Regions from separate parts of the Lachnospira sp. CLA-JM-H23 genome, predicted to be linked through region 1. Evidence: predicted binding sites of a transcription regulator. Region 1 holds the regulator's gene; each other region holds the start of a gene.
What was found. The regulator Rex, encoded in region 1, represses fermentation and respiration genes when NADH is low (regulators of the CRP and FNR family bind a similar motif). The targets are predictions, from matches to a motif close to ATTGTTAANTANTTAACAAT.
Positions count from the first base shown of each region.

Region 2: a site for Rex is predicted at 5,928-5,947, ahead of pflB (formate C-acetyltransferase). Genes of this name have one in related genera too.
Region 3: a site for Rex is predicted at 2,855-2,874, ahead of adhE (bifunctional acetaldehyde-CoA/alcohol dehydrogenase). Genes of this name have one in related genera too.

Region 1 covers NZ_JBBMET010000005.1:141,521-149,557, reverse strand. Annotated here, with positions in the region: gene WMO42_RS08095 (NAD(P)H-hydrate dehydratase) at 1-1,259, opposite strand, end outside; gene WMO42_RS08090 (hypothetical protein) at 1,256-1,879, opposite strand; gene WMO42_RS08085 (redox-sensing transcriptional repressor Rex) at 1,906-2,541, opposite strand; gene WMO42_RS08080 (homocysteine S-methyltransferase family protein) at 2,672-5,128, opposite strand; gene WMO42_RS08075 (methionine synthase) at 5,121-5,804, opposite strand; gene WMO42_RS08070 (DEAD/DEAH box helicase) at 5,805-7,442, opposite strand; gene abc-f (ribosomal protection-like ABC-F family protein) at 7,593-8,037, shown strand, end outside.
Region 2 covers NZ_JBBMET010000001.1:32,625-40,661, forward strand. Annotated here, with positions in the region: gene WMO42_RS00155 (membrane protein) at 205-1,170, shown strand; gene WMO42_RS00160 (DUF3783 domain-containing protein) at 1,251-1,610, shown strand; gene trxA (thioredoxin) at 1,613-1,924, shown strand; gene larC (nickel pincer cofactor biosynthesis protein LarC) at 2,347-3,615, shown strand; gene WMO42_RS00175 (4Fe-4S binding protein) at 3,876-4,481, opposite strand; gene WMO42_RS00180 (Crp/Fnr family transcriptional regulator) at 5,102-5,800, shown strand; gene pflB (formate C-acetyltransferase) at 6,032-8,037, shown strand, end outside.
Region 3 covers NZ_JBBMET010000001.1:161,268-169,304, forward strand. Annotated here, with positions in the region: gene adhE (bifunctional acetaldehyde-CoA/alcohol dehydrogenase) at 129-2,765, opposite strand; gene WMO42_RS00740 (ABC transporter ATP-binding protein) at 3,082-4,809, shown strand; gene WMO42_RS00745 (ABC transporter ATP-binding protein) at 4,809-6,671, shown strand; gene WMO42_RS00750 (MoxR family ATPase) at 6,769-7,689, shown strand; gene WMO42_RS00755 (hypothetical protein) at 7,689-8,037, shown strand, end outside.

The DNA of each region.
Region 1 (8,037 bases):
GACATTTCTCCTATGTGTGGTGTAACGACAACATTCTTATCTGACATATCATCTTTATATGAAGCATTACCACTATTGCCGCCAGCTTCATAGTCTACATCATCATTACTGCCATCAAGTTCAATTTTATATTGGGCGATTATATTAAGGGCATCTGCATCATACAGCTTTTTAATATTCTTCTTTGCTGACACACTTCTTACAAGCTTTACTGCACTTTCTTCCATAGACAGCCCCGGACCTATGCACACAACATCTGCCCAGCAGATACATTTATCCACTAATGTCTCTGTATTCTTAACAAAATCTCCACATTCCTCATCAGTATCATATGTATCAACAATACATTCCATATTGCCCGTTATAACTGCTGTACGGTTGCTTATATGCGTAAGGGTTCTTACAAGCCCTGCACCTATACGTGCCGCCGCTCTTGAACTTAATACTGCTGCACCTCCATAAAGCCTTGAACCAGCTATTACAAGTGCCTTTCCAAATGTTCCTTTATTGCCATCAGGCTTTCTTAGCGGAAGCATATCAGATATATCACTATAATCATATGTGAAAATATCCCTTGTCATATCCGGATATTGTGCAAAACCTATATCTTTTCTTATAATCTTCCCACAATATGAAGCTGCTGGATATAATATATGTCCGATTTTTTCAAATCCGAAGGTAACTGTTATATCAGCATTAACCGCAGATCCCATAACCACACCTGTCGATGCACTTATACCTGATGGTATGTCAACAGCCACAACAAGCCTGTTTCCATTATTGTCGCTATTCTGTGTATACTGCGAATGCACTGATGTACTGCATTTATTAATTGTATCTACTACTATTCTGGCCTCTCCTGCCAGTTCTCTTGATAAGCCATTGCCAAATAAGGCATCTACAATAACCCCATATTTAGAAAAATCCGGGCTATTAATACATTCTATGCCCAGATTCTTTATTATGTTCAATTGTATATCGAATTCTTTGGTAGAAGCGTGTGAGTTAATTATATACACATCCACATTGTAGCCCTTAAGATAAAGCTGTCTTGCCACCGCAAGTCCATCTGCCCCATTATTGCCACGTCCACATACGCATATAATGTCTGTATGTATATTTCCTTTAACCTTGCTTTCAATAGCTTCTGTCACTGAGAGTGCGGCTCTTTCCATAAGCACAACTGATGGTATACCAAGAGTATTAATTGAATAAGAATCCACATTCTTCATAGAAGCCGCATCTAATACATATCTCATTCCTGCTTATCTCCTACATTGCCTTCATTAATTCTGTCAACTGCACTACAATTCTCAGGTCCGATAATATCGTGTATAAGAGAATACATATTATTATTAACAGTTTCTTTATCCTGTTTTATAAGAATATTCTTCTTAAGCTTGACTCTTGTAGCATTAATCCACTTATCAAGTACCTCTATATCCTCTGTATTGGCATTCATTCTGTCATAGCAGGCTTTAAGTGTCTCTGTAAGAAGCTTCTCGTTAGCCCTTGCCAATTCTCTTGGTACTTCTAAGAGTTCATCTTCAAGCGAAGCTATCTTGTCATTAGACTCCTGTATAAGTCTTTGGTTCTGGCTCATACGCTTCTGCTTCTGCCTACTTGAATCATCATCTTCCATATTCTCAACAACATCATTGATAAGCTGCTTTTTAAGCTTCTTGATGTCTTTAATGTCATTATTAATTCTTCCCTGCTTCTTAAGCAGTTCATTAACCTGTTTCTCCCAATACGCAATCTCATCTGTCTTATTCTTCTCGTTAATAAGGTGATACCATCGCTCATCAAGCGTAAGAATCGGAATATTCTTAAATACATCACTATTCTTTAACAATTCATAAGTTATCTTAGACACCATCAATTCCCCCTTTGGATTTAATATCTTTATGAGTGCTTATTGGCAATTGTGTAAGAAAGTCTCATAAGGCTTTCTGATAAATGTACATTCTCAACTATTACGTCATCTGGCAGATTAAGATCTGTATGTGCGAAATTCCATATAGCCTTAATTCCTGCATCTGCAACCTGCTTTCCGATTTCCTTAGCCGCCTGCTTTGGTATTGTCAGTGCAACTATCTCTATATCGTTCTTATGTATAAAATCGGCAAGTTGATCCATCATCATTATATCTATTCCGTGAATGCTTTCACCTTTAAGCTCTGGATTGTTATCAAATACGCCGCATATAACAAAACCACGCTTCTCAAAGTCTGTATAATTAACAATAGCACGTCCAAGGTTACCAGCACCTATTATTATCATATTATGCTTCCTGTCTATTCCAAGTATCTTGCCTATCTCATCATAAAGATACTTCACATTATATCCATATCCCTGCTGTCCAAAACCTCCGAAATTATTGAGGTCCTGTCTTATCTGTGATGCTGTAACTTTCATTCTCACACTTAAATCTTTAGATGAAATCCTCTGAACACCACTTTCTATAAGTTCGCCCAGATATCTGTAATATCTTGGCAATCTTCTTATAACAGCCGATGAAATCTTCTTATTCTCTTCCATAACATTCTCCATTCCTGTGCAATACTGCTACGAAAAGGAGATGGGAAACCTGTAATTACCAGCTTCCCATCAGCCTTCAAAATTAATGTTAATTATATAACTATTTTGCTAAAAAGTAAAGAAATGTACTCTATCCAAGCACTCTCTTAGCAATATCCACAGACTCCTTTGCATCCTTTGAATAGAAATCCGCATGTATTTCCTTAGCATATTCAGGAGTAAGCACTGCTCCTCCTACCATAACCTTACAATCAAGATTGTTCTTATGTATAAGTTCTATTGTCTTTTTCATTGAAACAAGTGTTGTTGTCATAAGTGCTGACAGACCACAAAGCTTCGCACCATTTTCTTTAATCGCATCTACAACAACCTGATATTCAACATCCTTTCCAAGATCAATAACCTCATAACCATAATTCTCAAGAAGTACCTTTACGATATTCTTTCCAATATCGTGGACATCTCCCTTAACCGTCGCAATAACAATCTTTCCCTTGCTTACAGGTGCATTATTGCTCATAATCATATGTTTTCTTATAACCTCAAACGCTCCCTGTGCAACGCCAGCCGCCATTATAAGCTGTGGCAGGAATAATGTTCCCTTCTCGAACTCCTCACCTATCTTATCAAGTGCAGGAATCAAGGCATTATTAACAATGTCCATAGAATCCATACCTGCAAGAAGTTCTTCTGTTATTGCTGCACCTTCATTTTTTAGACCTTTCTCTACTGCATAGAATAAGTCATCACAGGTATAACTGCCCTTCTTATCCTTAAGATTAACACTTCCACCTGCCTGTGCTGTCTGACCACCCTGTACTGCATTTGCCGCTGTATTCATTGGATTAATCTTGCTTATATTAGGCATTGAAGCATAAGCCTTAATATAATCAACAGAATTCTTATCTATATTGGCAAGAAGCTTATATGCCCTTACTGCCCCCATCATCTCATATATGTTAGGGTTAATAATCGCAAGATCAAGACCATTCTGCATAGCCATTGTTAAGAAAATGTGATTGACAAGCACTCTGTTAGGAAGTCCGAAAGATATATTCGATACACCAAGCACCGTCCTTAAGCCAAGAGTATGCTTAACCTCATAAAGTGCATTAAGCGTTTCCATTACCCCCTCCTGTTCGGCTGAGGCTGTAAGTGTAAGACAGTCTATATATATATCCTCTTTAGGAATTCCTATAGCTATTGCCCTGTCCATAATCTTTCTTGCTATGGCAACTCTGTCTTCTGCTTTCTTAGGAATACCATCTTTATCAAGAGCAAGGCCAATTACTGCCGCACCATATTTTTTAACTATTGGCAGAATGTTATTAAGAGAGTCTTCTTCTCCATTAACTGAATTGACAATCGGCTTACCATTATATACTCTTAATGCAGCATCAAGAACCTCAGGTATAGTTGAGTCAAGCTGGAGAGGCACATCCACAACTGACTGAAGTGCTTTCACAGTATCAACCATCATCTGTCTTTCATCAATTCCCGGAAGTCCTACATTGACATCAAGAATATCAGCACCCGCACCTGTCTGTTCTAATGCCTGTCCAAGTATATAATCCATATCATTATCTAAGAGTGCCTGCTTAAATACCTTTTTACCTGTTGGGTTAATTCTCTCTCCTACAACTCTTGGCTGGTCAACTATAACTGTGCTTGTAGCTGAGCATACAGCCGATGGTATTTTCACTGGCTCTTTTGCTAAATTGCCTTCTTTATGTAACATATCTGATAAGCACTTTATGAATTCAGGAGTTGTTCCACAACAACCACCGAATATTTTAATGCCATACTTTCTTAAATCCTTCATAAATTCAGCAAACTGCTCTGCTGTCACATTATATTCATTAGTAACAGGGTCGGGAAGTCCTGCATTAGGCTTTACTATAACCGGAAGATTAGTCCAGCCTGTAAGTTCCTTAATAACCGGCTCAAGTTCCTTAGGTCCAAGTGAACAGTTGACACCTAAGGCATCAACTCCAAGTCCTGATATTGTAAGTGCAAATGAAGATATCTGACATCCTGTAAATGTACGCATATTTTCTTCAAATGTCATAGTCGTCATTATTGGAAGCTGGCTATTCTCCTTTGCTGCAAGCACTGCCGCTTTCACATCTAACAGATCTGTCATTGTCTCAAATACAACAAGATCTGCACCTGCCGCTTCACCAGCCTTGACTATCTCAGCATACATCTCATAAGCTTCCTCAAAGCTTAATGTACCTGTTGGCTCTAGAAGCTGTCCTATAGGTCCTACATCAAGTGCTACAAGTGCTCGTGGATTCACATTGGCACACGCCTTCTTTGCATTTTTAATTCCCGCTGTTACAAGTTCATCAACTGAATGCCCACATTCTTCAAGCTTATATCTGTTGCCACCAAATGTATTGGCATATATTATGTCTGCACCTGCCTTTAGATACTGCTCGTGTATGGAAATGAGAAGTTCCGGTTCTGTAATATTAAGCATCTCTGGTGTTTCACCCATCTTCATTCCTGCCGCCTGAAGCATAGTACCCATTCCACCATCAAGAATCACATAATCCTTTTGTAAAAGTTCTTTTAATTTATTCATTACAATGTCCTCCTGCTTCCCTGAATCTGCATGTACCTTTAAGGTTACACGACATACAGCCTTTTTTCTTTGAACTGACCTCTCCGGTTGTAAGCCCAATAACTGCTGTTACAGACTTGGTTGGTGTCATCATATCAGTCTTTCCTATATTAAGCCCTATAAGCTTAGGTGCATTTAGTATTTTTAAGAATTCGCCCTGCTGTGACAAAGGCAGATCACCATATCCTATTCCAAACCTGAATGTCTGGTTATACTCTGGAAGTTCCTCTTTAATAACAGCCTCAACCTTATCACATACCTGTTCAATTGCTGCACTTGCCATACTGTCTGATATTACAGCCTTGGCAAGGTCTGAGGCCTGCATCACCCTTAACATCCTGTCTATTCCATCAGAGATTGTCACTGCTATAAGTGCCGCTTTATTACAGCCTTTAAGATGTTCTTTAATTGAGTTTCCTTTTAATGTAACAGAAGTCCCTTCAAGCCTTACGCCCTCATCGACCTGTGTCACATCCACTACCCTGTATACATATCTTGGAACTGCCGCTTTTAAGACCTCTGCCTCACATTCATCTATAAGGCTGTTTATTGTCTCATCTGCCCCTATTCCCTTGTATCCTAAGTATCTTAATACTTCTGCCCTGTTTATACTGCTTAATGTCACCTGTTTTTTCATTTATTTATTCTTTCTTGCTTTGTCCTTATGCTTGCCTTTTCCTCTGCCCTTGCCTCTTGACTGGTTAGCCTTCTCAACATTAACACGGCGTCCCTTAATCTGCACGTTATCATTCATTGCCTTAAGAATTTTCTCTGCGTGTATAGCTGGTACATCAACAAATGTATAGTTGTCCATCATATCTATCGCGCCTACAAGCTTGCCAGGCATACCAGATTCACCTGCAATAGCTCCAAGAATATTAGCTGGCTTTATTTTATCCTTTTTTCCAATATTAATAAAGAGTCTTACCATTCTTGAATCATCTTTATCTGTATCAAAATGGAATTCTTCTACTTCATCTTCTCTGTCAAGGGTATCACCTATAAGCATTTTTAAAAGTGCTGCTGCCATATCCATAGATGTATATTCTTCCTGATTAACGTGTTCTTCAACAAGATTAACCATATCTGTAAGTCCACCCTCTTCGATTGTCTGTCTGATTTTATCAAACATATTATCAAGCTTGGTGTTCTTAACATCATCCAATGATGGAACAGGCTTTGCAAGTATCTTAGTCTTACAGTAACGCTCGATATCCTTTAACTTATACACTTCCTTGCCACTTATAAATGAAAGTGCCATTCCAGATCTTCCTGCACGCCCTGTTCTTCCAATTCTATGAACATAATATTCCTCATCCTGAGGAATGTCATAGTTAAATACCATATCTACATCATCAACATCAATTCCTCTTGCTGCTACATCAGTTGCTATAAGTATGTCTACCTTGCCGCTTCTAAAGTCATCCATTACTCTGTCACGCTGCTGCTGTTTCATATCACCATGTATTCCGTCAGCAAAATAACCTCTGCCCTTAAGCTCTGATATAAGCTCATCAACCTGTCTTTTAGTGTTACAGAACACTACTGAAAGTCTTGGATTGTATATATCAATAAGCCTGCACAATACTTCTGTCTTATTCTTAGGTCTTACCTCATAATAGAACTGTTCTATATTAGATACTGTAAGTTCTTTTCTTACTACCTTTATAATCCTGGCATCTTTCTGGAAATTTCTTGCAATATCCATAATAGCCTTTGGCATAGTAGCTGAGAACATTACTGTCTGTCTGTCTTCTGGCGTTTCTGTAAGAATTGTTTCCATATCTTCCCTGAATCCCATATCAAGCATTTCATCAGCTTCATCAAGAATAACCATATTAATATTATCAAACTTAACAGTCTTTCTTCTCATATGGTCCATAACTCTTCCAGGAGTTCCAACAATAATCTGTACGCCCGTCTTTAATGACTTTATCTGTCTTACTATCTCCTGTCCTCCATATACTGGAAGAACTTTAATATCACTCATATATTTGGCAAGTTTTCTTATCTCCTCAGCCACCTGTACAGCAAGCTCTCTTGTAGGGCAGAGTACGATTGCCTGAGGCTTTTTTATCTGTGGGTCTATCTTCATAAGCATAGGAATTGTGTATGCTGCTGTCTTACCAGTACCTGTCTGTGCCTGTCCGACAACATCAATACCTTCACATACAGCTGGAATTGCCTGTGTCTGTATAGGTGAAGTTTCCTCAAATCCCATATCCTCAATAGCTCTTAATATTCTTTCATCAATGTTTAACTCGTCAAATTTCATTCATTTCCTCATTTCTTAAATTTAATACACTTATCTTAGTCTAACTTTTTAATAATACATTATAGGAAGAAATAAGTCAAAAAAATTGCAATTTATTCTTAAAGCAAGTATAATTCAACTAATTAATTTAAAGAAAGGAACACTGTTATTATGATTCTTTCCTGTAATAATATAAGTAAATCTTTTGGAACAGATGTTATTATCAAATCCTGTTCTTTTAATATTGAAGACCACGAAAAAGCAGCTATCGTTGGTATCAACGGTGCTGGAAAGTCTACTCTTTTAAAGATTATAACCGGAATTGAACCTGCTGACACAGGACTTGTAACGTTAGCTAAGGACAAGACTTTAGGTTATCTTTCACAGCAGCAAAATCTTAATTCAGACAACACAATTTATGATGAGCTTTTATCTGTGAAGCAATATATCCTTGATATGGAAGCACAGCTAAGAAGTATTGAGAACCAGATGAAATCAGCAGATGATACAGCTCTTGAAACACTTATGAAGAAATATTCAGACCTTAACCACGAGTTTGAATTAAACAACGGTTACGCTTACAAAAGCGAGATAACTGGTGTTCTTAAAGGCCTTG
Region 2 (8,037 bases), on a different contig from region 1:
TGCTATAAGGTACTGGCAGGAATTTACTTTTATATAACAGGAAATATATATAACCTAAGAAAGCGGAATGTCAGAATATTAAAAAAGTATAAATAACAAGTTTTTTAAGGCTTGGCTGTTTGTAATTAATAATTATAAGTGGTAAAATGTTACATATTTTATATTGTAATTATTATGTTGTAATTAATAGAAATGGAGGCTACAATGCAGGCATATACTGTATCGCAGTGGTTATTATTCTTTTATATATATTGTTTCTTTGGTTGGGTATGGGAATGTTGTTATGTATCAGCCAGAAAAGGAAAGTGGGTAAACAGGGGATTTCTTCATGGACCAGCACTTCCAATATATGGTTCAGGTGCAATGGTAATATTGGTAAGTACTATAGGAGTAAGGGATAATATAGCTTTAATATTCCTGTTTGGAATGATATCATCAACAATACTTGAATTTGTTACAGGATATTGTATGGAGAAAATGTTCGGCGTAAGATACTGGGATTACAGTAATCAGCCATTAAATTTAATGGGACATATATGTCTGTTCGTATCATTAGGCTGGGGTGTGTTCTCTGTTCTTCTTGTAAGAATTGTACACAGACCTATAGAGGGCATTGTATATATGCTTCCAGATACAATTACGGACATAATAGCATTTGTCTTGACAATAGCTATGGCAGTTGACTTTACACAGTCATTCAATGAAGCTATGGATTTGAAGGCTGCAATTGAAAAGCTTGCTAATAGTAATGAACAGATAAGAATTCTTGCCAAAAGACTTGAGGTTGCCTCAGCATTTGTTGAAGATGATTATAATAAAATGAAAGAAAAATTCGCTGAAGGTAAAGCAAGTGTTATGAATAAGGCAGGTTCAGTGGGTAAGCTTAAGGGTAGAATTTCATTCGAGAATGATATGAATGAAAGAAAAGGTGTTAAGCTTGCAACCTTACAGAGAATGACAGAGGCTGTTAAAGAGAGTCTTAAGAATAAGATTATGGACGAGAAGGCGGCTAACCAGCTTTTAGAAACACTTGAAAATGAAAAGGTAAATCTTAAGGCTGATACTGGAAGAAACTACAAGAGCGTATTCAGAATTATGAAACGTAATCCGGGTGCTATTTCAAGAAAGCACGAGGAAGAACTGAATGAAATTAAGAGAATGATTAAGTGATTTTAATGTGAGTTCCGGGCTGCTGGTGATTTTAGGAATTGTATTAATTAAATAAAATGTTTGGATAATGAGGATTGTATATGGAAAAGATTATAATATATAATGTAGCTGATGCCAGAAAGATTATAACAATGGCGGCTAATATGCGAATAAAAAGCATAGTTATTGACAATACTAAGCTTTCAGATACATTAGAAAATGTACTGGCATATAGTCAGGATTACAGAACTGATGATATTATGCCATTTATTAATAAAGATAAAAGCATAGTTATATTCTGTGATGTTACACAGAAACATCTGGACAAGCTTTTATTTGGTATCAGAAACAACAATCTTAATGTCGATTACAAGGCTGTTATGACTAAGACTAACAAGTCGTGGACATTGAATAAAATATTATATCATATGGAGATTGAAAAGAAAAACGAAAGGAGATAATTATGGAGATTATTCACGTTACAGAAGCAACATTTAAACAGGAGGTACTTGAGTCGGATAAGCCAGTGCTTGTAGATTTCTGGGCAACATGGTGTGGACCTTGCCAGATGCTTGCACCAGTCCTTGAGGAAGTAGCGGCAAAGCAGGACGATGTAAAGATATGTAAGATTGATACAGATAAGGAACTTAATCTTGCATTACAGTATAAGGTAGCTTCAATACCAACCCTTCTTTTATTTAAGAACGGAGAAGTTGCTGCAACTAATATAGGCTTTATAGGTGAAGAACAGGTTATGGAATTCATAGGCCAGTAAATAAATGTTAACTATTTGTGCAGCTTTTCAGCGCATCTGAAGTTTCGAAGAAACTTCTAAGTGACTACGAAGTAGTCATATTATATCATAATTTCTGCGTTGTTCTTCAACGCATCTGAAGTTTCGAAGAAACTTCTAAGTGACTACGAAGTAGTCATATTATATCATAATTTCTGCGTTGTTCTTCAACGCATACGAAGTTTCGAAGAAACTTCTAAGTGACTACGAAGTAGTCATATTATATCATAATTTCTGCGTTGTTTTTCAACGCATACGAAGTTTCGAAGAAACTTCTAAGTGACTACGAAGTAGTCATATTATATCGTAAACAAGGAAAGGGCAGGCACAGCATCAGATTTATTATCTAGATGAATGATGCTTGCCTTTTTACTACATTTGCTAAGAAATGAGGTTATACATATATGAGAGAATTATATCTTGAATGTTATTCAGGAATAAGCGGAGATATGTCTGTTGCGGCACTTCTTGATGCCGGAGCGGATAAAGAATATTTGTTAAAAACACTTGCAACTATGCCTCTGACAGGTTATGAGGTTAAGATAACAAGAGTTAAAAAGAATGGTATAGATTCGTGTGATTTTAATGTAGTGCTGGACAGCGGACACGAGAACCACGACCACGATATGGAATATCTGTATGGACATCTTAATGGCGAAGGGCATACGCACAATTTTGAAAATGTACATTCGCATACTCATTCAGCACATCACAGCCACAGGGGGCTGAAAGAAATATATTCTATTATAGAGCAGACACAGCTTACTGAGAATGCAGAAAAGCTTGCTAAGAAAATATTCAGAATATTAGCAGAAGCAGAAGCCAAGGCACACGCTACAGATATTGAAAATGTTCATTTTCACGAGGTTGGTGCAGTAGACTCGATTGTGGATATAGTGGCGTTTGCTGTATGCTTCGATAACCTGCATATAGACAGGGTGTATGTTCCAGGTATCAGCGAGGGAACTGGAACAATAAGGTGCCAGCACGGAATAATTCCAGTACCAGTGCCAGCGGTTCTTAATATAACATCAGCTTATAATATAGAATTAAGCAATACCAATATTAAAGGCGAACTTGTAACGCCAACGGGAGCGGCGATTGTAGCGGCTGTAAGAACAGATACAGCACTTCCACAGCATTTTACAATAAAGAAGACTGGATATGGTGCAGGCAAGAGAGAGTATGAGCTTCCGGGAGTATTAAGGGCAATGCTTATTGAGAGTAATAGTGAAAGCTTAGACGAAAATGCTGACTTAATATATAAGCTGGAAACGGATATTGATGACTGTTCGTCAGAGATATTAGGATACACTATGGAGCGCCTGTATAAGGCGGGTGCAAGAGAAGTGCATTTTCTTCCTATATATATGAAAAAGAACAGACCTGCATATGAGCTTGTTGTAATATGCTGCAAGGAAGATATTACGACTATGGAAAATATCATATTTGAGGAAACAACGACAATAGGAATAAGACGTTGTGCAATGAAGAGAACAATTCTTCCAAGAAAAATTGAAAAAGTCAGTACACCATATGGTGAAATTGACGTAAAGGTGTGTACGCTTCCTAATGGCAAAGTTAAGAGATATCCTGAATATGAAACTATTAAGAGCATATGTGAGGCAGAAAATGTGCCATTGAGGGATATAATTGGGAATATAGGAGAATAAAAAATAATTAAAGACTGTTACAAGAAATTATATGCTGGCATTATATAGAACATAGAAATATAAAAGTCCTGAGTAATGTCAGCATATTAAAATATAAGTTTCGTGTGACAATCTTATATTATAAACCTGGAAAAGCATTTCGATATTATACATTTGCAGAGGCAGAGTTATGGTTAATATATTTTATTGATATGGGAAAATGATATAGTCGTCACCTGTATTTTTATAGTTGTACTATATCACTAAGCATTACAGAAAAATTAATTAACACGGTTGCCATCAGTACCAATAGTTACAACTCTTACAGGAATTGTCTTGCCGCTGTCAGCTACAGCCTTTTCAACTGCATACTGCAATCCACCACAGCAAGGTACAGTCATACGTGTTACAGTTATGCTCTTTATGTTATTATTCTTGAATATCTCGGTTAATTTCTCAGAATAGTCAACCATATCAAGCTTTGGACATCCGATAAGTGTTATGTGGTTACGCATAAAATCGTGGTGGAATGTACTGTAGGCATAAGCTGTACAATCTGCTGCAATAAGAAGGTCAGCTCCATTAAAGCATGGTGCAAAAGGAGATACAAGCTTAATCTGTACAGGCCAGTTGTTAATCTGGTTTCCACTTGCCGCTTTGTTAGCAAGTACTTCAGCTTCATTATATTCAGGAGCTTCACGCTCAATAAAACGAATTGCATTCATAGGGCAGGCTGGCAGACAGTCGCCAAAACCGTCACAATAATCATCTCTTAAAAGCTTAGCCTTTCCGTCAACAATTCCAATAGCTCCCTCGTGACAGGCGTGTGCACATAAGCCACAGCCGTTGCAGAGTTCTTCATTAATTTCTATAATCTTTCTTATCATAATCAAATAAATCCTCCTATTTATAGTAGTATTTTTATTTAATAGAAAATTCTGATAAAAATTCCTGTTAAATAAAAAGCCCTCTGGGCAGATTCACCATACGGCGGTAATGTAGATGCCACTAAAGTGTTCCGCCATAGGTGGAGAATCCTGTGAAACAGGATTCTATCCTGCAGACCCGCTAAAATGTCTTAATAAGTATATGTTGTGGTTATTTTCAGCCATATTTTCATAGCTGGCTGATTAGTTTGAATTATATCTTAACTACCTGGTAAGTATAATATTAAATATTAATAAAGTATGTTGTAAATACAACAAAAATAAGATTATAATGTAATGAGTGCAAAAGAAAAGGAAGCGGCTGCGAAGCAGACATTTACTTTTCTTGCACCATTAACGAACGAATATCCTGTGAAACAGGATAAAGAGTGCGGAAGCACGAATTCGTGAGTGTAGGATATGCTAGGTTATAGTACAGGTGTGTAGTATATTAAGTTAATAGTGCGAAAAGATAGAGATTGGCAAATGAGTGCAAAAGAAAAGGAAGCGGCTGCGAATAGACACCGTAGATTTTATAGATTATTTTATGAATAATATAGAGAAGAATAGGATTGAAGAATATGGGCAGAATATTATATGACATTTCACAGGATTATATGGGAGTTATACAAAAGAGCAGGCTGTTTAGCGGTATAGAACCAGACGAGGCTAATGGAATGAGCAAATGCCTTGAGATAACATTTCGCGAGTATGACAAAGAAGAAGTTATATTTAATGAAGGCGATAAAATATCCAAAATAGGTATGGTGATTCAGGGCAATGTGAGCATAGAAAAGGCTGATTACTGGGGCAACAGGCATATTATGACATATGTGTCAGCGGGTGAAATATTCGGAGAGGCATATGCATGCAGTAACGACAAGACATCCAATGTAGAGGTTGTTGCGGCAGATAAATGTATAGTTGCATTTCTTGACACATACAAGGTTATGACGGTATGTAGTTCATCGTGCCAGTTCCACAGTAATCTTATTCATAATCTTATATATATGCTTGCTGACAGGTGTGTGGTTATGAACGAGAAGATTACACATTTATCCAAACGAAGCACTAAGGAGAAAGTATTGTCATATTTATCAGCAAGAGCCGCCAAATGTGGGAGTGATGAGTTCGATATACCATTTAACAGGCAGCAGTTGGCTGATTATCTTTCAGTTGACAGGAGTGCAATGTCAGCAGAATTAAGCCGTATGAAGAAAAATGGAGAAATTGATTTTAGGAAAAATCATTTTATTATAAAATGTCGTGATAAACAATAATCTGCCGCTGTAAAGACACATAATTTGGAAGAAAATGTTAATTTAAGCCGTCATTGTATAAAACTAAAAACAACTAAAAAATGTATTGAAATTAATTGACAGGGGTGTTAATATACCCTTGCGAGAGATAGTTAAGAAATTAACATTTCGCTTTATATTTTTGAGAGTTTTGTATACAATATACAAACTATTATACAAATTAACAGTTATTTTATTAAGGAGGAACCAATAATGGTAAATTTTGATCAGTGGAATGGTTTCAAAGGCAGACTTTGGAAAGAAGAGATCAATGTAAGAGATTTCGTTCAGAACAATTACAAGCCATATGATGGAGATGAAAGTTTCCTTGAAGGACCTACAGAAGCTACTAACAAGCTTTGGGGAAGACTTCAGGAATTACAGAAGGAAGAAAGAGCTAAGGGCGGCGTACTTGATATGGAAACAAAAGTTGTTGCTGGTCTTACAGCTTATGGTCCTGGATATATAGATGAATCTATGAAGGAGCTTGAACAGGTAGTTGGTCTTCAGACAGATAAGCCACTTAAGAGAGCATTTATGCCTTATGGTGGTATCAAGATGGCAGAAGAATCATGCAAGAACTATGGTTATGAACCAGATCCAGAACTTCATAAGATCTTCACAGAATATCATAAGACACATAACCAGGGTGTATTCGATGCTTATACACCAGAGATGAGAAAGGCTCGTCACAGCCACATCATCACAGGTCTTCCAGATACTTATGGACGTGGACGTATCGTAGGTGACTACAGAAGAGTTGCTCTTTACGGTATCGACTTCCTTATGGAAGAAAAGAAGAAGGATCACGCTAACTGTGGTTGTGGAACAATGACTGATGACGTTATCCGTTTAAGAGAAGAAATATCTGATCAGTACAAGGCACTTGCAGGTATGAAGAAGATGGCTGAAAGCTATGGTTATGATATCAGCAAGCCAGCTACTAATGCTAAGGAAGCTGTTCAGTGGTTATACTTTGGATATCTTGCAGCTATCAAGACACAGAATGGTGCTGCTATGTCTGTAGGTCGTGTATCTACATTCCTTGATATCTATATTCAGAGAGATCTTGAAGCTGGTACTCTTACAGAGAAGGAAGCTCAGGAACTTATTGATCATTTCGTTATGAAGTGTAGAATGGTTAAGTTCGCAAGAATTACATCATACAACGAATTATTCTCAGGAGATCCTACATGGGCTACTCTTGAAGTTGGTGGTACAGGTATCGATGGACGTTCAATGGTTACAAAGAACGACTTCAGATTCCTTCATACACTTGAGAACATGGGACCTTCACCAGAACCAAACCTTACAGTACTTTATTCTTCAAGACTTCCAGAAAGCTTCAAGAAGTATGCTGCTAAGATTTCTGTTGATACATCTTCAATCCAGTATGAGAACGATGATGTTATGAAGGTAACATGGGGCGATGATTATTCAATCTGCTGCTGTGTATCTGCTACACAGACAGGTAAGGAAATGCAGTTCTTCGGAGCTAGAGCAAACCTTGCTAAGTGCTTACTTTACGCTATCAATGGTGGTGTAGATGTTAAGAACAGAGAACAGGTTGGTCCTGCTTACAAGCCAGTTACTTCAGAATATCTTGATTATGATGAAGTTGTTGATAAGTTCGATGCTATGATGGATTGGTTAGCTGATCTTTATGTTAATACACTTAACCTTATCCAGTATATGCATGATAAGTATTACTATGAAGCTGCTGAGATGGCTCTTATTGATACAGATGTTAAGAGAACATTTGCTACTGGTATCGCTGGATTCTCACACGTTGTAGATTCACTTTCAGCTATTAAGTATGCAAAGGTTAAGACAGTACGTGATGAGACAGGTATCGTTGTAGATTACGAAATCGAAGGCGACTTCCCTAAGTATGGTAACGATGATGACAGAGCTGATGATATTGCTGTATGGTTACTTAAGACATTCCTTGAGAAGATTAAGAAGAGACATACTTACAGAAATTCAGAGCCAACAACATCTATCCTTACAATTACTTCTAACGTAGTATATGGTAAGTACACAGGTGCTATGCCTGATGGACGTAAGGCTGGTACTCCACTTGCTCCTGGTGCTAACCCAAGTTATGGTGCAGAGCAGAATGGTCTTCTTGCTTCACTTAACTCACTTACAAAGCTTCCTTACGAGTGGGCATTAGATGGTATTTCTAATACACAGACAATGAACCCAGACGCTTTAGG
Region 3 (8,037 bases), on a different contig from region 1:
TTTATATAACGGGACAAGTGGTATTGTACATATCACAAGCCCGTTGTGTCTGTCAGTGAGAATAATGTTATCTGACATTGACAATATATCATCATAATAATATATATAATTTATATTGATTATTTATATTACTTAGTCTTTATATCCTCTGGATTAACCTCTTTTCCATAGTAAGCCTTAAGATACATAGCCTTTATCTCACTCATAAGAGGATATCTTGGGTTAGCACCTGTGCACTGGTCATCAAATGCATTTTCAACCATCTCATCAAGTGTAGCAAGGAAGTCTTTCTCATCAATGCCGTAGTCTTTGATAGTCTTCTTAATTCCAACCTTATCCTTAAGCTCCTCGATAGCCTTTAAGAAGTTTTCAAACTTCTCATCATCGTTCTTGCCGGCAATACCAAGGAAGTTAGCACATTCAACATATCTTTCCTTGCAGTGAGGATAAGCATACTGTGAGAATGTTCCCATCTTAGCTGGAACTTCTGCGGCATTAAAGCGCATTACATCTGTAATAAGAAGTGCGTTAGCAATGCCGTGAGGTATATGGTGGTAAGCACCAAGCTTGTGAGCCATAGAGTGGCATACACCAAGGAATGCGTTGGCAAATGCCATACCAGCCATAGTAGAAGCGGTAGCCATCTGTTCTCTTGCCTTGGCATCGTGAGGTCCATTCTCATATGCCGCTGGAAGATATTCAAATATATTCTTCATAGCCTTAAGTGCAAGACCATCAGTATAATCTGTAGCCATAATAGAAGCATATGCTTCAAGAGCATGTGTTAATGCATCTATACCAGAAGCGGCTGTAAGTCCCTTAGGCTGGTCCATACACATATCAGCATCAATAATAGCCATCTTAGGAAGTAGTTCATAGTCAGCAAGAGGATACTTTATGCCAGTCTTTTCATCAGTGATAACTGCGAAAGGTGTAACCTCTGAACCAGTACCAGAAGAAGTAGGAATAGCTATAAAGTAGGCTTTTTCGCCCATCTTAGGGAATGTGTAGATACGTTTTCTTATATCCATAAATCTCATAGCCATATCCATAAAGTCAACTTCAGGATGTTCGTACATAACCCACATAATCTTGGCAGCATCCATAGCAGAACCACCACCGATAGCAATGATACAGTCAGGCTCAAAGCTGTTGATAGCCTTAGTTCCTTCAATAGCACATTCTAATGTAGGGTCTGGTGCAACATTGAAGAAGGTTGTGTGTGTTATGCCAAGTTCATCAAGCTTGTCGGTAACGCACTTAGTGTAGCCATTCTTATATAAGAACTGGTCTGTAACAATAAATGCTTTCTTCTTGCCTAATACAGTCTTTACCTCGTTAAGTGCAACAGGAAGGCAGCCTTTCTTAAAGTATACCTTTTCAGGTGCTCTGAACCACAGCATATTTTCTCTCCTCTCAGCAACAGTCTTAATATTAATAAGGTGCTTTACGCCTACATTTTCAGATACAGAGTTACCGCCCCACGAACCACAGCCAAGTGTAAGAGAAGGTGCTAACTTAAAGTTATAAAGGTCACCGATACCGCCTTGTGAAGAAGGTGTATTAATAAGAATACGGCAGGTCTTCATAGCTTCCTCGAACTTAGCAAGCTTGTAGTTTTCAGTTGCAGAATTAATATATATAGAAGAAGTATGACCAAATCCGCCATCAGCTATTAGACGCTCAGCTTTACTTATGGCGTCATCAAAATCCTTTGCCTTATACATAGCAAGAACAGGAGATAACTTCTCGTGTGCGAATTCTTCTGAAAGGTCAACAGAAGTAACTTCGCCAATGAGAATTTTGGTGGTTTCAGGTACTTCTATGCCGGAAAGCTTTCCGATATTATAAGCACTCTGGCCAACTATCTTGGCATTTAACGAGCCATTGATAATGATAGTCTTTCTTACTTTATCAAGCTCAGTCTTATTAAGGAAGTGACAGCCACGCTTAGTGAATTCCTCTTTAACCTGCTTATATATAGATGAGTCAACGATTACTGACTGCTCAGAAGCACATATCATACCATTATCAAATGTCTTAGAATGGATAATAGAGTTGACGGCAAGTATAACATCGGCAGTACTGTCGATAATAGCTGGAGTGTTACCAGCACCTACGCCAAGTGCAGGCTTTCCAGATGAATAAGCTGCCTTAACCATACCAGGACCACCAGTTGCAAGTATAATGTCGGCTTCTTTCATAAGAGTGTTGGTAAGTTCAAGGCTTGGAACATCAACCCAGCCGATTATACCCTCAGGAGCACCGGCAGCAACAGCAGCCTCAAGTACAACCTTAGCAGCAGCTATTGTGCTTTCCTTAGCACGGGGATGTGGACTTATGATAATGCCATTACGTGTCTTTAATGAAATAAGAGTCTTGAATATAGCAGTAGAAGTTGGATTAGTTGTAGGAATAACAGCGGCAACAACACCGATAGGCTCTGCGATCTTCTTAATGCCATAGGCTTTATCTTCCTCGATAACACCGCAGGTTCTGGTATCACGGTATGCGTTGTAAATGTATTCAGCAGCATAGTGATTTTTGATTACCTTGTCTTCAACAATTCCCATACCAGTTTCTTTGACAGCCATCTTGGCAAGAGGTATTCTTGCCTTATTAGCAGCAAGGGCAGCAGCGGTAAATATCTTATCAACCTGTTCCTGCGAATATGCTGAAAAGATACGCTGTGCCTCTTTTACAGAGCTTATAAGCTCTTCAAGAGACTGGATGTTGTCAACTACTAAAGATTTTTCTTTGCTCATAATTAGTTCCCCTTTTCTTAGATAATCATACATATACTTTGTTAGTGATGTATAGTGTTACACGAAGTAACTATCTTAATAAAAATAAGATTGATAATTAATTAACAATCATTATGGTCACACTTTAACACTTATATATGCGGATGTCAATAAATTATTGCCGTTTTATAGAAAGTTTAGAAGTTAATAATTTATCAGTTCCCAATTTAGATATGGATAATCAGGTATTTGAAGTCTGAAGGCTGAAAATATAAGTTGACAGTGCAAAAATTGATGTTACAATAGTTGCAGATACAACAATTGGAGGTGCATTTTAATGCTTAAAAGAATATTTTCTTATATGAAACAGTATAAGAAATATGCCTGTCTGGCACTTTTATGTATTGCTGTTGAGGCAGTGCTTGAACTTATGGTGCCTATGATTATGGCTGATTTAATTGATAATGGTGTTGCTAATGGCGACACAGCTTATATTTATACTAAGGGCTTGCAGATGGCAGGATGTGCGGTTCTGGCACTTATCCTTGGCATTGGAAGTGCAAGATTTTCAGCACTTGCAGGACAGGGACTTGGCGCTAATATAAGGCAGGCAGAATATGAGAAATTACAATCATATTCATTTGCCAATATAGACCATTTCAGGGTTTCTTCGCTGGTTACTCGTCTGACAAGTGATGTTACGAATATACAGAATTCGGTATCAACAGGTATGAGACCATTTGGCAGAAGCCCGGTTATGCTTATATTTGCATCGTCAGTAGCATTTACAATTAACAGAACACTTGCATTCGTGTTTTTCGTGGCACTGCCTATACTTGCCGTGCTTCTCATAATTATTATTATGAATGTCCGTCCACTTTATGGACGTATGCAGAATGCAATAGATTTAGTCAACAGAAGCATTCAGGAAAATCTTACTGCGATAAGAGTAGTTAAAGCATATGTAAGAGGTGATTACGAGGTTTCTAAGTTTGAGGAAGTTAATGCTAATCTTAAGAAAGAGTCAGAGAAAGCATTCGGTATAGCAGTTCTTAATATGCCAGCTATGCAGTTTGTTATGTATGGAACGATTATATCAATTCTCTTTATCGGCGGACATCTTATTAATGCAGGACAGTTAAAGATTGGTGAGCTTACAAGCTTTTTAAGTTATGTTCTTCTTATACTTAATTCACTTATGATGATGTCAAATGTATTTCTTATGATGACACGTTCTTTAGCCTCAGCTTCAAGAATTGTCGAAGTTCTTGATGAAAAAATAGACATAACAGATGAACAGGCAGAGGATATAAGTGTTAAAAAGGGTTCAATTGAGTTTGACCACGTATGGTTTAAATACAAGAAAGAGGCAAAAGAATATGTTCTTTCTGATGTTTCATTTAATATAGAAGCAGGACAGACTATTGGAATAATAGGACAGACGGGTTCAGCCAAGACAACGCTTGTATCACTTATTCCAAGATTATACGATGCAACCAAAGGAACGGTGAGAATAGACGGAATAGATGTAAAAAAATATCCTATGAGACATTTAAGGGATGCTATTGCAGTTGTATTGCAGAAGAACACTTTATTCTCAGGCTCACTGCTTTCTAACCTCTACTGGGGTAATGAGAATGCTTCTATGGAGGAGATAAATGAAGCCTGCCATATTGCCTGTGTAGATGAATTCTTAGACAGACTTCCACAGGGGTATGATACTGATATGGGACAGGGCGGTGTCAATGTATCAGGTGGACAGAAGCAGAGAATATGTATTGCGAGAGCTATATTAAAAAAGCCAAAGGTGCTTATTCTTGATGACTCAACAAGTGCGGTAGATACAGCGACAGAAGCTAAGATAAGAGAGGAACTTGCTAATAAGCTTCCAGATATGACCAAGATTGTAATAGCACAGAGAATATCTTCGGTAAAGCACGCTGACCAGATTATCATACTGGACAGGGGAAAGGTAGCTGCGATAGGCACACACGAAACACTTCTTGCCAATAACAGGATATATCAGGAAATATATGAATCACAGAAGGAAGGAGTGGATTTATAATGGCTAAATATGTTGGATATAAAAGACCTAAAGATACCAAGAAGACATTGAAACAGTTATTCGTATATCTTGGACATTATAAATGGATGCTTATATTAGTAGCATTTCTTGTATTCATAAGTGCAGGAGCTAATGTTACAGGAACTTATCTTATTAAGCCTGTTGTCAATAGATTTATTGTTCCGGGCAATATGACAGGACTTTTAAAGGCTGTTATAGCTATGGGCGTAATGTATGCGTGTGGAGCATTATCAACACTTGGATATAACCGCATTATGGTGAAAATGTCACAGAAGGTTATACAGGATATAAGAAATGATTTATTTAAGCATACACAGAAGCTTCCATTAAAATATTTCGATGCACATACACACGGCGAACTTATGAGCCGTTTTACTAATGATGTTGATACAGTTCAGGAAGCTATGAATAACAGTTTTGCTATGATAATACAGAGTTTTATTATGCTGTTTGGTACACTTACGATGATGATGGTATTAAGCATACGTCTTTCTATGATAGTTGTCGTATTTCTTATTATAATGTTCTTCTTTATCAAATTTAACAGTAAGCACAGTAAGAAATATTTTAACAGACAGCAGGAAGAGCTTGGTAAAATCAATGGATTCGTTCAGGAGATGATGGCTGGACAGAAGGTTGAGAAGGTATTTAACCACGAGGAAAAGGATTACGGGAAATTCTGTGAAATGAATGAGAATTTCAGAAAAGAGTCAACTAATGCACTGGCATTTGCTGGAATGATGATTCCTACAATAGTAAGTCTTTCTTATCTTAATTATGCAATATCAGCCTGTGTTGGCGGTATATTTACATTAAAGGGACTTATGGATTTAGGTACGCTTTCAGCATATCTTGTATATGTAAGGCAGAGTGCGATGCCTCTTAACCAGTTCACACAACAGGTTAATTTCCTGCTTTCAGCCTTATCAGGTGCAGAGCGTATATTTGATATGATGAACGAAGAACCTGAGGTTGATGAAGGCAGGGTTACATTATGTAATGTTACGAAAAATGAAGCTGGTGAACTTATGGAAGCTTCAGGTAATACAGGCATATACGCCTGGAAGGTTCCAGCGACGAAAGATAAAGCAGGCTATCTTGTTGAGTTAAAGGGAGATGTGCGATTTAAAGATGTTGTGTTTGGATATGTAAAAGAAAAGACTATTCTTAATGATGTAACTTTATATGCAAAGCCGGGACAGAAGATAGCATTTGTAGGCTCAACCGGTGCAGGAAAGACAACAATAGTTAATCTTATTAACAGATTTTATGATATCCAGTCAGGAACAATAACTTATGACGGAATAGACATTAAGGATATAAGTAAAGATGATTTAAGAAGGTCAATGGCAATGGTTATACAGGAAACACATCTGTTTACAGGAACTATTGCAGACAATATACGATATGGAAAGCTTGATGCAACAGATGAGGAAGTAAGGGAGGCAGCCGTAATAGCTAATGCAGATTCATTTATAAGAAGGCTTCCAGATGGTTATGATACAATGCTTTATTCCGATGGAAGCAATCTTTCACAGGGACAGCGCCAGCTTCTTGCCATTGCGAGGGCAGCAGTAGCCAAGCCTCCTGTACTTATTCTTGATGAGGCGACAAGCTCAGTAGATACAAGAACAGAAAGACTTATCGAGAATGGTATGGATGCAATAATGGAAGGCAGAACAGTATTCGTTATTGCACACAGATTGTCAACTGTAAGAAATTCCAAGGCGATTATGGTACTTGAGAAAGGACAGATTATTGAGCGTGGAAGCCACGATGAGCTGATAGAGCAGAAAGGAAGATATTACCAGCTCTATACGGGACAATTCGAACTTGAATAAATCGGACATTAATATAGCTTGAATTATTGTAATTTGAAATAAATAAATAAAAAGAATATAATCAAAATATAAAAAAATAGTTAAAGAGGTGTTGGTATTGAATAATCTGATTGAGTTTTTGAAGCAGGAAGGTGTTTCTGCACAGCTTGTAGAAGAAGTCCGGCATTATTCAGAAGAACATACTGTAGATGAAGCATTAAAAAAACGTATTCCTGTACCACATTTTCATTATTATGGCAATAAGGTATGGGAAGAGGCTCTTGCAGTGCTTCTGTGTGGCAGAAATCTTTTGCTGGCAGGAGAGAAGGCAACGGGAAAAAATGTGCTTGCACAGAATCTTGCAGCAGTTTTTGAACGTCCGGCATGGGATATTTCCTTCCATGTTAATATGGATGCGGCTGCGCTGATAGGTTCTGATACATTTCACGATGGCAGGGTTACATTCAGACCCGGACCGGTGTACTGTTGTGCACAAAGTGGCGGCTTTGGGATTCTCGATGAAATCAATATGGCAAGGAATGAAGCACTTGCAGTCTTACATTCTGTACTTGATTTCAGACGTGTAATTGATGTTCCAGGATATGACAGGATAGAGGTTGCAGATGATACACGTTTTATTGCTACGATGAATTATAATTATGCAGGTACAAGGGAATTAAATGAGGCACTTGCCTCAAGATTTGTAGTTATACAGATGCCGCCACTGGCAAAGGAAGATCTTGAGAGACTGTTAAAGGATCAGTTTCCTTCACTTGTTACTAAGTATAACAAACAGTTTGCACTTTTATTTAATGAACTTCAGAAAAAATGTGAAAATGGTGAACTTACAGAGAAAGCTTTGGATCTGCGTGGATTAATTGATGCTATAAGTCTTATAAAAAAGGGTATTCCAATCAGGGATGCATTGGATCTTGGAATTACCAATAAGATATTTGACAGCTATGAAAAAGAGCTTATACGTGATGTCATAGCTTCAAGGTTTCCTTTAAAGCTGCATAATACGGAGGTGTTTGAATAATGCGTACCATTTCTTATACTGCTAAGGAAAGACGGGCTGCTAATCAGGTATGGAATGCGGCGGAACGCTATAATTTTGATCCATTGTTTCTGGCTGTTGAAACAGGGGATTTAGATTCAGATTTATATATGAATCTTATAATTGGACTGGCATATAAGTATTATGGTGAAAAGGCAATCAGCACTTTATTTGGTTATTGGAACGGAGATATCAGTCAGGCTATGCTGGATGATCTGACATGGCTTTATCTGGAACATGTACTGTATACAGAGGAAGCATTAAAACGTCCGTCTATGACTGATTTACGGGTTTATTATGGAAAGGCTTTTTTTGCAGGTGAATATAAGC